DNA from 2 places in the Pseudoalteromonas sp. SG43-7 genome. Region 2 is predicted to be linked to the other one. Evidence: predicted binding sites of a transcription regulator. Region 2 holds the regulator's gene; the other holds the start of a gene.
What was found. The regulator ArgR, encoded in region 2, controls arginine synthesis, uptake and breakdown. The targets are predictions, from matches to a motif close to ANTGAATANNTATTCANT.
Positions count from the first base shown of each region.

Region 1: a site for ArgR is predicted at 4,796-4,813, ahead of gltB (glutamate synthase large subunit). Genes of this name have one in related genera too.

Region 1 is NZ_JACJEY010000023.1:6,720-14,944, reverse strand. Features, by position in the region: gene H5200_RS11930 (ABC transporter permease) at 1-806, opposite strand, end outside; gene H5200_RS11925 (ABC transporter permease) at 817-2,130, opposite strand; gene H5200_RS11920 (ABC transporter ATP-binding protein) at 2,134-2,844, opposite strand; gene H5200_RS11915 (efflux RND transporter periplasmic adaptor subunit) at 2,872-4,125, opposite strand; gene gltB (glutamate synthase large subunit) at 4,917-8,225, shown strand, end outside.
Region 2 is NZ_JACJEY010000048.1:21,796-30,020, reverse strand. Features, by position in the region: gene ispB (octaprenyl diphosphate synthase) at 1-858, shown strand, start outside; gene mdh (malate dehydrogenase) at 938-1,873, opposite strand; gene argR (transcriptional regulator ArgR) at 2,098-2,565, shown strand; gene H5200_RS18000 (Dyp-type peroxidase) at 2,585-3,484, opposite strand; gene rluA (bifunctional tRNA pseudouridine(32) synthase/23S rRNA pseudouridine(746) synthase RluA) at 4,970-5,623, shown strand; gene H5200_RS17990 (DUF3530 family protein) at 5,700-6,629, shown strand; gene djlA (co-chaperone DjlA) at 6,612-7,484, opposite strand; gene murU (N-acetylmuramate alpha-1-phosphate uridylyltransferase MurU) at 7,508-8,179, opposite strand; gene H5200_RS17975 (aminoglycoside phosphotransferase family protein) at 8,179-8,225, opposite strand, start outside.

The DNA.
Region 1 (8,225 bases), on a different contig from region 2:
TCGTCTTTAAGTTGATCTAAGCCATTGATATTGTTTATCACCCGTTTATTGTAATTATTTAGCATCGCGGTTTCGATTTGCTTCATCACAGCTGCACGTTGACCAGGCTTGGTTCTGACTGCAAATTGTGCGTAAGTTTTGCCTTGAATATAAGGGATCAGCGCCACATTATTTGGGTGACTATCTTTAAGCCAAGGGCCTTTCATTGGCGCTGTGATTCCGATAATTTGTAGCGGTAAGTCACCAAAATAAATGGTTTTTCCTAGGCCATCTCCCTTTGGGAAAAGCTCATTGGCTAACGCTTCGGTAACGACAGTGACATTGGTTGTTCTATCTGTTGGCGAATTTGAAATGAGTACTTCATCTTCACTAAAATTACGCCCGGCAATCAATTTTACGCCATATGTGTCTAGGCCGTGTTCATCAATATGAAAGTAAGCGGTGCGCACACTTAGGCTTTCTTGTGGTGCTGGTTTCAAACTAAAGCTTGATGCACTGCCACTACCGGATAGGGGAATACTGCTGCTTTGTGCTGCATTTACAACCCCAGGTAGGGCTCTTAACATCGCTACGTCTAATTCAAACTGTTGGCTGGCATCAATATCTTTACCAAAGGTCATTACATTAAATTTAAATAAGTCTTGCTCTGGATATCCGGTATCTTGGTTTAAAAAAGCGATTTTATCTTGAATGATAAACGCTGCATTGCTGACAATAGCCGTCGTAATCGCAATTTGAATTAAGAGTAATATTGCGCCTACCTTTGAGCGACACAGTGCATGAAATATAGGTTTGATTTCTAACATGAGTAGCTCCTTATTGGCTCTTTAAGTAAATGGCAGGGTTGGTTTTACACACTAACCAAGCAGGGTAAAGCCCAGCAACAATGCAAGTAGTTATTGCGATAACTGGGGCACTCAATAACATGACTAAATCCATCGAGGCTATGTTTTTGTAATATTCGTAACTTTGTCTTACCCCGAGTAGGCCAATTTGTGCAAGTACAATACCTAGCAAACCGCCGATAAAACCAAGCATGGCTACTTCTACTAAATGCTGTAGAAAGACTTGTCGCTTACTTGCCCCTAAAGCACGGCGCACGCCTACCTCCGGTGCCCGACGCAAAAACTTCGCTAGCAATAAACCAAGGATATTAGCTAAGCACACAGCTAAAAACATAAAGCTTAAGCCGACCAATATTTTGTTGTCTTCACTAACCACATTGTTGTATTGCAGCCATTGATTCACATCACGTAGCTTATACTCGGGCTTTTCTCGCGTAAAGCGGCCACGCTTTTTTTGCTCTGCAATGTAAGAATTAAGGTAATTGTTGTAGTTTGCTTTTTGCTCCGCGTTATCTAGTTGCGCCCAAAACTGGATCCACACTATTTCCGATTGCATTTTATCGGCGTAGCTGTAGATATTATCATGTTTCCAAGCGTTGCTTTTGCCCCAAGTAGTGAGCTCTTTGGTTTTGACTAAACTAAACGGTAAAAATAAATCTTCAGGTTGATTAAATGCACCATTATTTAAATCATAATACTTAAGGTTAAGTGACCAGTCAGCGATCACACCAACAACTTCGTAGCTGTAATCATCTAAGTAGATCAATTGCCCAATTGAGTTGTTTCCTGCAAACAGTTTATCGTTGAGTTCTTTTGAAATCACCACCACAGGGGCGGCAGATTGCTCTTGTTGTTCGCTCCATACACCGCCATAAATAAACGATACATCGAACATCGTAAAAAAATCAGGCGTGGTCATGCGTGCTTCACCAGTAAACGGCTTTACTTTGTCTGAGTCTAAATAAACTGAAAAACCAGTACGCATCATCGCGACCTTTTTTTCAGGAACAGGCGCATTCTGCAAATTGACTGCATCTTGATAAGTCAGTTGCATAGGAAGGTTATCCTCGGTCCACCACGTATGGCCTTCATCCATGGTTTGTAATTGCACAGTATAAAGTTGATTGCTTTTTTCGGGAATAGGATCCGCCGACATCATATGATAAACGCTTAAACTGGTCATGGTTACACCAATCCCAATAGCAATGGCTAGCACCATTAACATGCTTACCAGTGGTGTGCGCTTAAAACTACGCCAACTTAAATCGAGGTAATGTAATAGCATAAGTTACGCTCCAGCCACATTTTTTAGGTTTTGCGCGCCTTGATACAAGGTAAAGTCGGCAAGTTGACCATCAACCACTTGAATATTACGAGGTGCTCTGCGGGCAAGTTCTGGGTCATGAGTCACCATAATGATGGTCGCGCCGTCACGGTTAATTTGCTCCAGCAATTCCATCACTTGACGTGCCATTAAGCTGTCTAGGTTACCTGTTGGTTCATCGGCTAATAAAAAGCGCGGCTCACCGGCGAGGGCGCGGGCAATCGCTACCCGTTGCTGTTGACCACCTGATAACTGTTGCGGCAAATGTTTAGCGCGTGAAGCTAGACCTACTTGTTCTAAGCACTGTTCAATACGACGTTTACGCTCGCTTGCTTTAATACCTCGGTAGCGCAGTGGCACTTCAATGTTTTCATATAAATTTAAATCAGGGATCAGGTTGAAGCCTTGGAAAATAAAACCAATTTTTTGATTGCGACAATCCGCTCGTTGATTGTCGTTCAGTTTGCCAACATTAATACCATCGAGCAGATATTCACCACTGCTAAAAGGTTCTAACATGCCTGCGATATTTAAAAAGGTGGTTTTCCCGGAGCCACTAGGGCCAGTTACAGCGATAAATTCGCCTTCTTCTACTTGTAAGTTAAAGTCGCGTAATGCATGGGTTTGCACCATTTCTGTTTGATACAGTTTACTAATATTGTTCATTTTAAGCATGAGTTGATCCTTGTAATATGGTTGTTCTTATCTCAGTAATAATGTTGGCGCTTGTTTAAAGTTATCGTAACTGGAGATGATCAGCTGATCGCCTGAGCTAACACCTTGTAGCAATTCTATTGCGTTGATGCTGCTTGCCCCGGTTGTGATATTTACCAGTTGTGCGGTGTCGCCGATAACTTTGTAAACCTGCGTACCACCTTGCTGCATAAACGCACCGCGTTTGATTTGTAAAACGTCATCACGATTTTCTAATAAAATGCGCGCTGTTAATCGCTGGTTTTGGCGAATGCCTTTTAGCTCTTCGTCAAAGCGTACTCGAGTAGTTACTTCACGATTGTTAACTTCCGGCGAAATTGCCGACAACACACCAGTCACTTTTTTTGCCCCGAGTGTGAGCTCAACTTCCATTCCTAAACCGAGTTCGTTGGCGTAACTTTCAGGTACTTGCAGTTGTGCTTCAAAATTACTTAAATCAACCAGCGTCATTAACGGCTGACTTTGGGTAACGGCTTCTTTTTGTTGTACAAGCAGGTTACCAACAATACCGGTGACGCTGGCTTTAATAGTTAAGTTTCTGACTTGACGATTTAAATCATCAACGATCAGTTGTTGGCGAGCGAGATCGCGCTCTGCAGCTTTGAGTTCAAATGCTAGTGTATCTTTAGCAAGTTCAACTTCTTGTTGAGCGTGTTTGTAAGAAAGCTTGGCTCGGGCAAGATCATCAACTGCTTTTTCTAAATCAATTTGGCTGATCAAGTTTTTTTCGATAGAAAGCTTAGCACGGCGATTTTCCCTGTCTGCTGCATTGAGCTCTACTTGGGCGAGATCAAGCGTTTTGGTTAAGCTTAACTTTTGTCGGCGTGCTTCTAAGTGCTTACGTTGTAATTCACCATCAAGGCGGGCTAACACCGATTGTTGCTGTTTTAGTTCATTATTGAGTTCTGGGCTATCGACTAAAGCAATAATGTCATCTTTATTTACTTTATCACCGGCTTTAACTTGTAAATCCACATATCCACGTTCTGGGCTATAAACCTTAGGAGCATTTGCAGCAACAATTTTACCGCTGGCGGCTACATCACGTACTAAACGACTAATATTAACGGTAGCAATCTGTAAAGAAGCCCGGTCAACAGAAATACTGCCTTGATTGTTACCCATAAATGCTTGTGCACATAAAGCAAGTACGGCAAGTGATAGCGCCAGCACTATTAATGGTTTTTTGTAACTCCGTCTTTGCGTAATACTTACATCTTGTCCGCTGGTATCTTTTATCATGAGTGATCCTTAGCTATGTTTATTCTCGCAGTAAGTGATCATCAAGCTCACTACTAAGACAGTGATTGGTGAAACTAAAAATAAACTGAGAATAAACATAAGTTGTGTCCTGTAATTATCTTTTAATGTTTATTCGAATATCATGCCACTATTTAATGTCATGATTTTAATGAAATAATTATTTATTCTTAAATTATTTGGTGTCCGCGGACATAAATTGTGTCCGCTGCGGACACTTTACTATGGCGGCTAAGAAGCTGCCGCAGGCGTCAACAGGGTGAGCAAGCTAAAAACTTACTAACTAGCGTAAATTATGCAAAATGTGACTGTTGTGATGATAATTATGCATTAATTAGTGGCTTTAAATTTACCCATAAAAAGACACTGGAAAGAGTATTTACTCTAATGCGCACTGTGGTATCGACCTTGAACGACAACAAAGAGATTCAATAAAAAAGAAAGCATTTATTTTCGCTACACAACTCAGTGAATATTTATTCATTTTTACTCTGGTTTACGTTAACGTAAACTGCAGGTTTGCAGAGCGGTTATTTTACAACTTGTTAAATATGACACCAGTGTCATAAAAAAATAACGGGTAAAATATCGCTAAATGTTAAAAATAGGCATGAAATAAAAAGATTGTGTTGTGGTGAGAAATATTCAAGAATGTGAATATGTATTCAAGGCGCTATTGACTCAATGTACAATTGGCGATAGTTTTGACTGTCTGCTAGCAAACCGTCGAGAAGGTCATTCATAGCTAGCTGTTGTAGCAAGGGGAGGGGTCTATGTTATACGACTCAAAATTAGAAAAAGATAATTGTGGCTTTGGCTTAATAGCCCAAGTTAATGGTCAGGCAAGTCATCGTTTAATTCGAACAGCGATCACTGGCTTAGACCGTATGGAACACCGTGGTGGTATTTCTGCCGATGGTAAAACAGGCGATGGCTGTGGCTTATTATTACAAAAGCCAGATAGCTTTTTTCGTGCTATTGCTGCTGAAAAAAATTGGCACTTGGGTAAAAATTATGCCGTTGGCATGATTTTCCTAAACTCAGATCCAGTACTTGCGCAAGCTGCAAAAGATATATTGAGTGAAGAACTCGAAAAAGAAACCCTCAATATTCAAGGTTGGCGAATTGTGCCAACAGATGAATCATGTTTAGGGCCAATTGCAATCAAGCAGTTACCTAAATTTGAACAGATTTTTGTTAATGCACCAGAAGGCTGGCGCCCAAAAGATTTAGAGCGTCGTTTATACGTTGCGCGCCGTCGTGCTGAAAAGCGTTTAAGCGAAGATGAAGGCTTTTACATTGCCAGCTTGTCAGGGTTAGTAACTATCTACAAAGGCTTAATGATGCCGGTGGATTTGCCTAACTTCTATTTAGATTTAGCTGATATCCGCATGACCAGCGCAATTTGTGTATTTCACCAACGTTTTTCAACTAATACACAACCGCGTTGGCCTTTGGCTCAGCCGTTCCGCTATTTAGCGCACAATGGTGAAATCAACACCATACAAGGTAACCGCCAGTGGGCTCGTGCTCGTTCATATAAGTTTGCATCGCCGCTTATTCCAGATTTGCAATCAGCAGCACCCTTTGTCAATGAAACCGGCTCAGATTCATCAAGCCTAGATAATATGCTTGAGTTGTTTTTAGCTGGTGGCATGGATTTATTCCGTGCTATGCGAATGCTAGTACCACCTGCATGGCAGAAAAACCGTGCGATGGATGATGACTTACGTGCATTTTACGACTTTAACTCTATGCACATGGAACCATGGGATGGCCCTGCTGGTATTGTGATGTCTGATGGGCGCTTTGCCGCGTGTAACTTGGACCGTAATGGTCTGCGTCCTGCACGTTATGTGATCACTCAAGATGGCTTTATTACCCTCGCTTCTGAAGTGGGGATTTGGGATTACACTGCGGATGAAGTGGTTGAGAAAGGCCGCGTTGGCCCTGGTGAGCTATTAGTTATTGATACTCAGTTAGGTAAAATTTGGCACTCAGACGAAATTGATCGCGATCTTAAATCTCGCCATCCATACAAAGCATGGCTTGAGGCCAATGTTAAGCGCTTAACGCCGTTTGAGCAGCTATCAGAGCAAGATGCGGGCAACCGTTCATTTGATGATGAAACATTACTGAAATATCAAAAAATGTTTGGTTACACCAATGAAGAACTTGATAGCGTTATTCGCGTAATGGGTGAAATTGGTCAAGAAGCAACCGGTTCTATGGGGGATGACACGCCATTTGCAGTGCTTTCTGAAGGTAACCGTTCATTGTTTGATTACTTCCGTCAAAAGTTTGCGCAAGTAACTAACCCGCCAATCGATCCACTGCGTGAAAACCATGTAATGTCGCTGGCGACCTGTATCGGTAGTGAGCAAAACGTGTTTAACGAGACCACCGGCCACGCTAAGCGTCTACAGTTTGATACTCCAATTCTAATGTATGCAGACATGCAACAATTATTGAGCGCTGATCAGGCTCATTACAGCTATTGCAAAATCGATATCACCTACAGCAAAGAAGAAGGCCTTGGTGATGCAGTAATCCGTATTTGTGACGAAGCGCAAGAAAAAGCAGCTGGTGGCTGTGTCATGTTGTTTTTGAGTGACCGTAATTTTGATGAGAATAAATTACCAATTCCTGCCGCTATGGCTGTTGGAGCGGTACAAAAGCGTTTAGTTGATAACAATTTACGTTGTGAATCAAATATCATCATTGAAACAGGTAGTGTCCGTGACGCGCATCAATTTGCGGTATTAATTGGTTTTGGTGCAACGGCAATTTACCCGTACTTAGCATATGAATCACTGGTTGCGATGAGCGACTCTAAAGTGATCAACAAGAGCTATTGCCAAGTTACGCTTGCTTATCGTAATGCAATCAACAAAGGCTTGTACAAGATCATGTCAAAAATGGGCATTAGTACCGTGGCATCGTATCGTTGTTCAATGTTGTTTGAAGCAGTTGGTTTGTCGGATGCAATTGTTGATACCTGTTTTAATGGTGTGGCAAGTCGCATTAAAGGCGCGTGTTTTACTGATTTTGATGATGACCAACGCAAGTTACATACTTTGGCATTAAGTAAACGTAAATTACTCAGCCATGGCGGCTTATTAAAGTATGTGCATGACGGCGAGTATCACGCGTACAACCCAGATGTTATTCAAACGCTACAAAAAGCGGTGCGCTCAGGCGAATATTCTGATTACAGCGTATACGCAGATCTTGTTAATAAGCGCCCAATTGCCACATTACGTGACATGCTTGCACTGAAACTGCCAGCAGAGGGGATCAGTATTGATGATGTTGAGCCTGCAACTGAGCTATATAAGCGTTTTGACTCGGCGGCAATGAGTATCGGTGCATTATCGCCAGAGGCGCATGAAGCGCTTGCAATTGCGATGAACCGCTTAGGTGGCTGTTCAAATTCAGGTGAAGGCGGCGAAGACAAACTACGCTATGGTACCGAGAAAAACTCTCGTATCAAGCAAGTCGCGTCAGGTCGTTTTGGGGTAACACCACATTACTTACGCAGTGCTGACGTTATTCAAATTAAAGTAGCGCAAGGTGCAAAACCAGGTGAAGGCGGGCAATTGCCGGGCGAAAAAGTAACCCCGTATATTGCTAAGCTTCGTTACTCGGTACCGGGTGTGACCTTAATTTCGCCACCACCGCATCACGATATTTATTCGATTGAAGATTTAGCTCAGCTTATTTTCGATTTAAAACAAGTAAACCCTAAAGCGTTGATCTCAGTAAAACTAGTATCAGAGCCAGGTGTGGGCACAATCGCCACTGGTGTTGCTAAAGCATATGCTGATTTAATTACTATTTCAGGCTATGACGGCGGTACTGGCGCAAGCCCGCTAACGTCGGTTAAATATGCGGGTAGCCCGTGGGAGCTTGGTCTTGCTGAAACACAACAAGCGCTGGTTGAAAACGGTTTACGTCATCGTATTCGTTTGCAAACTGATGGTGGTTTAAAAACCGGCCTTGATATCATCAAAGCAGCTATTTTAGGTGCAGAGAGCTTTGGTTTTGGTACGGGTCCTATGGTTGCGCTTGGTTGTAAGTAC
Region 2 (8,225 bases):
ATAGTAAACAGCGGCGGCAAGCGTGTTCGCCCTATGTTGGCTATTTTAGCGGCTAAAGCACTTGGCTATGAAGGCAAAGATCATGTTACTTTAGCAACTATTGTTGAATTTATTCACACAGCTACATTACTGCATGATGATGTCGTTGATGAATCAAATTTACGCAGAGGAACACCGACAGCAAATGCTGAGTTTGGTAATGCAGCCAGCGTACTTGTTGGTGACTTTATCTACACCCGCTCATTTCAGCTGATGGTTGGTATTGGTAAAATGCAAGTTATGCAAATACTCGCTGATGCAACCAACGTGATTGCCGAAGGTGAAGTGCTGCAATTAATGAACTGTAACGACCCTGATACCACCGAAGATAGCTACATGCAGGTAATTTATTCTAAAACAGCTAAATTATTTGAAGCTGCAACAGGCCTTGCTGCGATTATTACCGAAAAAGACGACTCGACACTGCAAGCGCTTAATCTTTACGGTATGCATTTAGGAACCGCTTTTCAATTAGTGGATGACGTGCTTGATTACAATGCTGATGCTGAGCAGTTAGGTAAAAACATCGGTGATGATCTGGCCGAAGGCAAACCTACCCTGCCACTACTTTATGCTATGCGCCACGGTAATGCTGAGCAAGTACAGTTGATCCGTGATGCCATTGAGCACAGTAATGGTATGGACCACTTAGAAGCGATTCTAAGTGCCCTCAATGAAACCAAAGCACTTGAGTTTACGATGAATAAAGCCAATGAAGAAGCTGATAAAGCGATTGCGTGTTTATCTGTATTAGATGAATCACCGTATAAAGAAGCACTCGTTAGCTTGGCTCGTATTGCCGTTGATCGTAATCACTAATAAACACCTAATGTATAAAAATCCTTCGAGCATAAAAAAGCCTGCAAATGCAGGCTTTTTTTATCAATCGACTTAGCAATTAAGCGTTGATGAAATCAACACCTTCTTGGATGTCTTTTTTCAGCGTATCAAGCATGTCGTTTTTAGCTTGCTCTTCAAATGCGCTTAGTTCACCGTAAGAAAGAATTTCTTCTACGCCGTTTTTACCTAAACGTACTGGGTGTGCAAAGTATGCAGCATCGCCATTTTCAACAGCAACGTAAGCGTAATCTACAACGTCTTCACCTTGTAAGCCTTTAACTAAAGACATACAAAAACGTGCAGCAGCAGCACCCATTGATAATGTTGCAGAACCACCGCCCGCTTTTGCATTTACTACTTCAGTACCTGCATTTTGGATACGTGGAGTAAGCGCAGCAACTTCTTCATCAGTGAAAGTAACGCCTTCAACTTGAGATAGTAACGGAAGGATTGTTGTGCCTGAGTGACCACCAATTACTGGTACTTTCACAGTTGCAACGTCAACACCTTTAAGCTCAGCTACAAATGCTTCTGAACGGATCACATCAAGAGTGGTAATACCGAAAACACGTTTCGCGTCGTAAGTACCTGCTTTTTTGAATACTTCCGCAACAATTGGCACTGTGCCATTTACTGGGTTAGTGATAATACCCACTAATGCTTTTGGACAGTTAGCAACAATACCTTCTGCTAATGTTTTAATAATACCAGCATTAACATTAAATAAATCAGCGCGGTCCATACCAGGCTTACGTGGCATACCAGCAGGGATAAGAACGATATCACAACCAGTTAACGCTTGATCTAGTGCATCAACACCAAAGCCTGCAACTTTAACGTCTGTTGGGATATGAGAAAGATCAACAGCAACACCAGGAACAACTGGAGCAACATCATAAAGTGATAATTCAGAACCAGCTGGTAAGCCTGTTTTTAATAATAAAGACAACGCTTGGCCGATACCGCCAGCAGCACCTAATACAGCAACTTTCATTGGAATTCTCCGTAATTTGAGGTAGGAAATATTTGTGGCTCTAAAGATAATGAAATTAACGACTAAAGACAAATTTATCCTGCTTATTTCACATATAATTTAGACCATAGTTGTAAACTTGCTGGTTTACAGCACTAAAATCCATCGCAAAAGCAAACAACTACTGCATAAGTATGCAATATTGTGTACAATTAGCGCATCACTTATGAATAAGAACCTATAATATGCAACCACAAGATAAACAAGAAGCATTAGTAAAGGCCTTTAAGGCACTTTTAAAAGAAGAAAACTTTGGTTCACAAGGTGAGATTGTTGACGCCCTAAAAGAGCAAGGCTTTGATAATATTAGTCAAAGTAAGGTGTCGCGGATGTTAAGCAAGTTTGGCGCGGTACGCACTCGTAATGCCAAACAAGAAATGGTCTATTGTTTGCCTGCTGAAATGGGCGTACCTACAGCGAAAAGCCCATTACGTCAGTTAGTGATTGATATAATGCATAACGAAATGATGATCATTATTCGAACCAGCCCAGGAGCTGCACAATTAATTGCTCGGCTATTAGATTCATTAGGTAAAGCAGATGGCGTACTAGGCACCATTGCTGGTGACGATACTATTTTTATCGCTCCAGCTAAAGTATCTGAAATTGATGTAACTCTTGAACGCGTGCGTATTTTATTTGATACGGTATAAATCTACCGGTTCAAACTTTTTATAGCTGCTTTAAAAAGTTAATTGATGGGGCAAAAAACGCAGAACCCATATCGGCTTGAGTAAAATCAAGCCAATGATCGTAGCAATCGCCATCACCTAATCGACTTCGTAATACTTGCTCAAATGCATTTCCCTGTGCCGCATAACTAATCGCTAATATACCCTGTTCGTAAACGTCACCATAAGGCATGTTTTGATTTAATTGCAGTGGTTGCCCTTGCTCATCTTTTAACTCAGTGCGTACAGCATGACTATTTTCAGTCGCTGGCATAATCAAGGTATTATCTAAGCGAGTGCGTCCCATTATTTGCTCTTGCTCACTCAGAGGTAAGTTTTGCCACACACTTAAATCATGCTTATAGCGCTGTATATGTACGTAACTGCCTTGATCTTCAAAATGGTTGGGTTTATTGATTAACGCTGTGATGCGCTTTTGGCGACCATGAGGAGTGTCACCACCGAGTATAAAACCATTAAAATCGCGACCATCTAAAAATCGAAAGTTTCTCACTTGCTCAACCAATTCAACATCGGGGGCAAATAACTTGAGAATTTGCAAAGCAAATAAATGGTTTACATCTTCCCTATCGGAACGAATTTGGACAAATAAATCAAAAGGCTGAGCCCCCATAATATGATCATTATGAGTAATATTAGGAAAGCTCTGTAATTCACTAGGCAGAAATTCAGGCAGAATATGCGGCCAGTACTGCGCCCCTACTGCAACTAGGCTGGAGAGCATCGATTCAGAAAACTGATCTGAAAACTCATCTTGGATAGCGCTAACGTATTTTAATTTTTTGCGTAATGACTCATCGTGGCCATCAAATACATTAAAAAACAAATGTAAACCGTGCAAGTTTGCTTCAGCACAAATTCCAGATTGCGCTTGCGCCATGATATTTCCTTAACTCAAAATCTCATACACGGCGTTTTTAATGAAATTAAAAATACTAAAACACTTAATCTGCGAAAAAGTTAACCGTGTGTGGTGTTATTTTTATTGTCACCTACTCATTTGCTAAAATGATTGGCCCAACTAAACAGCAACTTCAATTTATTGTCCATCGATCATAACTTTATACACAAAATGCAGAGCAACAAAACGACGGTTTAAAATAGTCACCGTATTTGCACTACAGCCTTGTGATTGAAAAGGTATTAACTCAAGATGGTATGGGCGAACACAAAGTTACCCAACTTGCTTTACTCGACGATAAGTAACTAATGACTCAGCCCCCGTAAGCAGTACGATATTCAGTTGCTGTTAATACATCTGCACCCAAGTATATGCCCTGACCAAGAAATTCTGCAACTACCTTTGAGCTTGAAGCGCTAAATAGCGGCTCAAACGTGTCTTGTTGAGCAATTTCCCCACAATTCATAGCCGCTAATTTATCGGCAAGTCGCATTTATTTTAAAGAATTACAAAGCGCCTTAATAGATATTGGTTTTTAATCATTTAAGGGATATATGCAATAAACTTAAACCATATACGATTAGAAATCGTCTAAGCAACACTACAATTACATCCACTATTAAAGGCAACCACGCCCATAATGGAAATCACTTGTGCGATATATCTCACGGTTATGACAGCTATTGAGTATAAAGCATCATAAAAAAAGTCTAAAAACAAACTAACCACATGAAATATAATAACTATTATTAAATTTCAAAATAATGACTGTATTTTCATTACTATTTTTAGCCTATTTTGTTTGCCGATACTCTCTATACTTACTTCATCGGTTAAGCAGTGACGCTTAAATGAGTAAACGGACAAGGAATGATTACTCATAAACCTCGAATTAAAGGTTACGTTAGGAAAAAATGGATTCACGGACAGGCTCAGGATGAGTAGCACTAAGGATAGTAAATATACGGACAGCGTCAAGATGATGCGAAAAGGAATAACAACAGGGCTCGCAAGAGAGTTGTTAGACAGGATGTTATAAAAGCGGACAGATGGACAGGCCCTAAAGGGTATCGCAATGGAACTGTTAACTAAGGGATAGCATCAGGACGATGCGTAAAGGACCGGTAATAGAGATTACCAAAAAGGATAAAAAGGAAGCACATAGGACAGAGGCACGGATAGCCTATATCACGCAGAACGAACAAGTAACAGTGTGATCACATGGATTAGTAAAGTTTAGGAGTTGATTAAGTTCAATTGCAGGATGCAAAAAATTAGAAGATTCCGCAAGCGCGACTAGCGATAGTTCGCGCTTTTCTTTTGCCCAAAAATACCCTCAGCTTAACGACTACTTGCCAATTAACTCGCTCATTAATACTCTCGCGTCTAATCTAATACGTTATTGATTGTGTATAAGCGATGACTTCTCTAAAATAGCGCGCTCATAAATCATTGAGGTCGGCCGTGTTAATTAACTACAATCCTCCATTAGATCCGTATTTAACCATTTTATTTCAAGATGATGATTTACTGATCGTCAACAAGCCCAGTGAACTTTTGACTGTGCCGGGAAAAGATCCTAAACACGCCGATTGTTTGATAGCTCGCGTTAACCGTGTTTTTCCTACGGCAAAAATAGTTCACCGCTTAGATATGGCAACCTCTGGAATTATTTGTTTAGCAATGCATAAAGCGGCTCATCGTCATTTAAGTATGCAGTTTCAAGAACGCCAAACTGCAAAGCGCTATATTGCAAGAGTGTACGGTAAACTAGAGCCATTAACGGGATCAGTCAATTTGCCACTGATCTGTGATTGGCCAAACCGCCCTAAGCAAATGGTTGATCATGACAAGGGGAAGCCCTCTTTAACTCATTACACTGTACTGGAGCATGAGTTGCACGCCACTCGTGTGGAACTTACCCCTATTACCGGACGCTCACATCAATTACGTGTGCATATGTTGTCATTGGGGCACCCTATTTTAGGCGATAGGCTCTATGCTCACCCTGATGCCCTGGCTGCTGCCCCGCGCTTGCAATTGCACGCACAAATGCTACAGCTCACTCACCCGGGAACAGCACAAATTATGACTTTTGAAGCTGAGCCAGAGTTTTAATTACGAGCTTAAAATCACACTAAACTTTTTGCTGTACACGCCGATAACAACTTATTGATTCATCGTGGTGGTTTATATGGCTATCGGCAAACAGTTTAAAGTATGGCAATTAATTAGTTTGGTTTATGGGACTTTCTTGGCCATGCCAGCCCAAGCAGCCGACTTTATTGCACCCACACCATGGTCAACAATCAGCAGTAATGATTTATCACGCCTAATGCCGCAAGATGAACTAAAACCGCTACTCGCTGGTGATACTGAGTTTTTAAGTTTATATCGCCAACACATGAGTGCCCAGCAGCGCGGTGTGGTATTGATTATCCCTGATTGGCAACACTTACCTACCAATAACAACGGGCTCAACTTTTTACGCACGCAACTTAACGATTTAGGCTATGCCACAATTGCTATGACGGTACCCGATATTGATTGGCAAGCAGCGCCACCTGCGGATGCAAGTGAAACAACTGAACCTGCAGCGGCTAAGCAAACTACAAGTTCAGACAATGGCGAACCATCAGCTGACACAGCCACTCCTGTTGTACATGTTGATGCTATCGCTCATATAAGCAATGCGATAATAGATAATTATAAACTCAACTTAATTGCACGCTTTAATGCGTTGTATCAAAGTGCATTGGATGAAGATGGGAAAATTGTTGTTATTGCACAAGGTGCCTCTGCGGGAGTATTGCTCGAACACTATGGCGAATATCCAAATACCAACATAGATGCATTTGTCAGCCTTAGCAGTTATTTACCAAACAGTAAACGTAACCAACAACTTAACGCGATTATATCGACTATTAGCCCGCCGTTATTGGATATTTACTACAACATAGATAACCCGGACTTACTGCTGAGTGTGGCGGATAGAAAACGCTGGGTTAAACGTCACAGTAAATATGATTACCGCCAACGTGAGCTGTTTGGTTTGCGCTCTGAGCCTGAGCAACATGAGCGCTTGACCAAAGAAGTAGACGGGTTTTTACGTCGCCTTTTTTAAATATTCGTAAGCGGCTTGAATATCTTGGCTTTTCTTGACTGCCAGTTCCATCATATGTTTAGGTAAACCTTGAGAAACTAATTTATCAGGATGGTGCTGCGCCATTAATTTACGGTACGCTACTTTTACTTCTCGTTCACTCGCCTCATTATTTAACCCCAGCAAAGCCAGCGCTTGAGTACGGCTCATGCCACTATTTGGCGGTACATGATGCCCTGAGCCTTCACGATAACTACTGCTTTGCCCTTGTTGACGTTGTTGCTGCTGTTGATAGCGTTGTTGTTGCTGACGAAATGAAAATTCAGCTTGGTAACGTTTAAGTACAAATGCAAAGTGAGTTTTAGAGATCCCTAATAACTTACTTACCTCTTGGAGTAGCTCCTTTTCTTGCGCAGCTAACACCCCATCAGAAAACGCCATTTGGATTTGAATTTCTAAAAACAGTTGTAATAAATCATGGCGACGAGCAAAACGCTCTTTAAAATCGAAAACAGTTTCTTTTAATGAAAAATCAGCGTCTTTTCCCGCTTTAAACGCATCTTGTGCCTCTTTGCGATCATCACCAGTGAGTCCCATTTCATCCATAAATAAACTGGCAGCACGGATGTGGGTTTCGCTTACGCGGCCATTTGACTTAGCAATGTGCCCCATTACTCCAAAACAGCTAGTAAAAAATAACGCTTGGCGCTGATTAATATCATCATCGCCTTTAAATAAGCTTGAAAAGCCGCCGGCTTTATCAAAGTTCTGCTTTAAACTCTTGTCAAACATATGGCCCAGGTATAAGCCTATAAATAAGCCTATAATGCGCCCAAACATAAAGCCAAAGCAGGCACCTAAAATTTTACCCCACATGAGGCGCTCCTATTATATGTGAATTACTTAATGAGTTGTTGCTCTATCAACAACTCATTCAATTGAGCTAATCGTTCTGGAGTTCCGATATCGTCCCAGTTACCTATATAAAGCTCCGTAGAGACAACATGCTCAGCCAATTTACTTTTTAATAATGGCCCTAAGCGATGAGTACCCGCTGTAATTCCTGCAAAAAATTGCTGATGAAAGCGACTAATACCAGAAAATGTATACTTGGGGCTATCTGCGCTTAGATGACGCAACGTAAAGTCACCATTTGGGTTGTGGGCTGGATTTTCAACCAACACAATATGTGCCTCGCCCGCATCTAAGTGAATATGCAGTAATGAACTAACATCATAGTCGGTAAATATATCGCCATTAATAACAATAAATTGCTCACCAAGCAAAGGTAATGCTTGAATAATACCACCTGCAGTTTCTAATCCCTGCTCAGGCTCTTGGCTATACTCAATATGTACTCCAAGCTGGCTACCATCGCCAAAGTAAGCACGGATCTTATCTCCTTGCCAAGCAAGGTTTATAATAAAATCAGTGATCCCTGCTGTTTTTAGTCGCTCAATATGATGCTCGATTAATGGTTTTCCTTGCACCTTTAACATAGGTTTAGGTAATTCTGCGGTAAGTGGCATCATTCGCTGACCGCGACCCGCGGCTAAAATCATCGCTTTCATTATTTAGTTGGCACTTTATTAAGTGCGACTAAGGTAGCAGGAATAA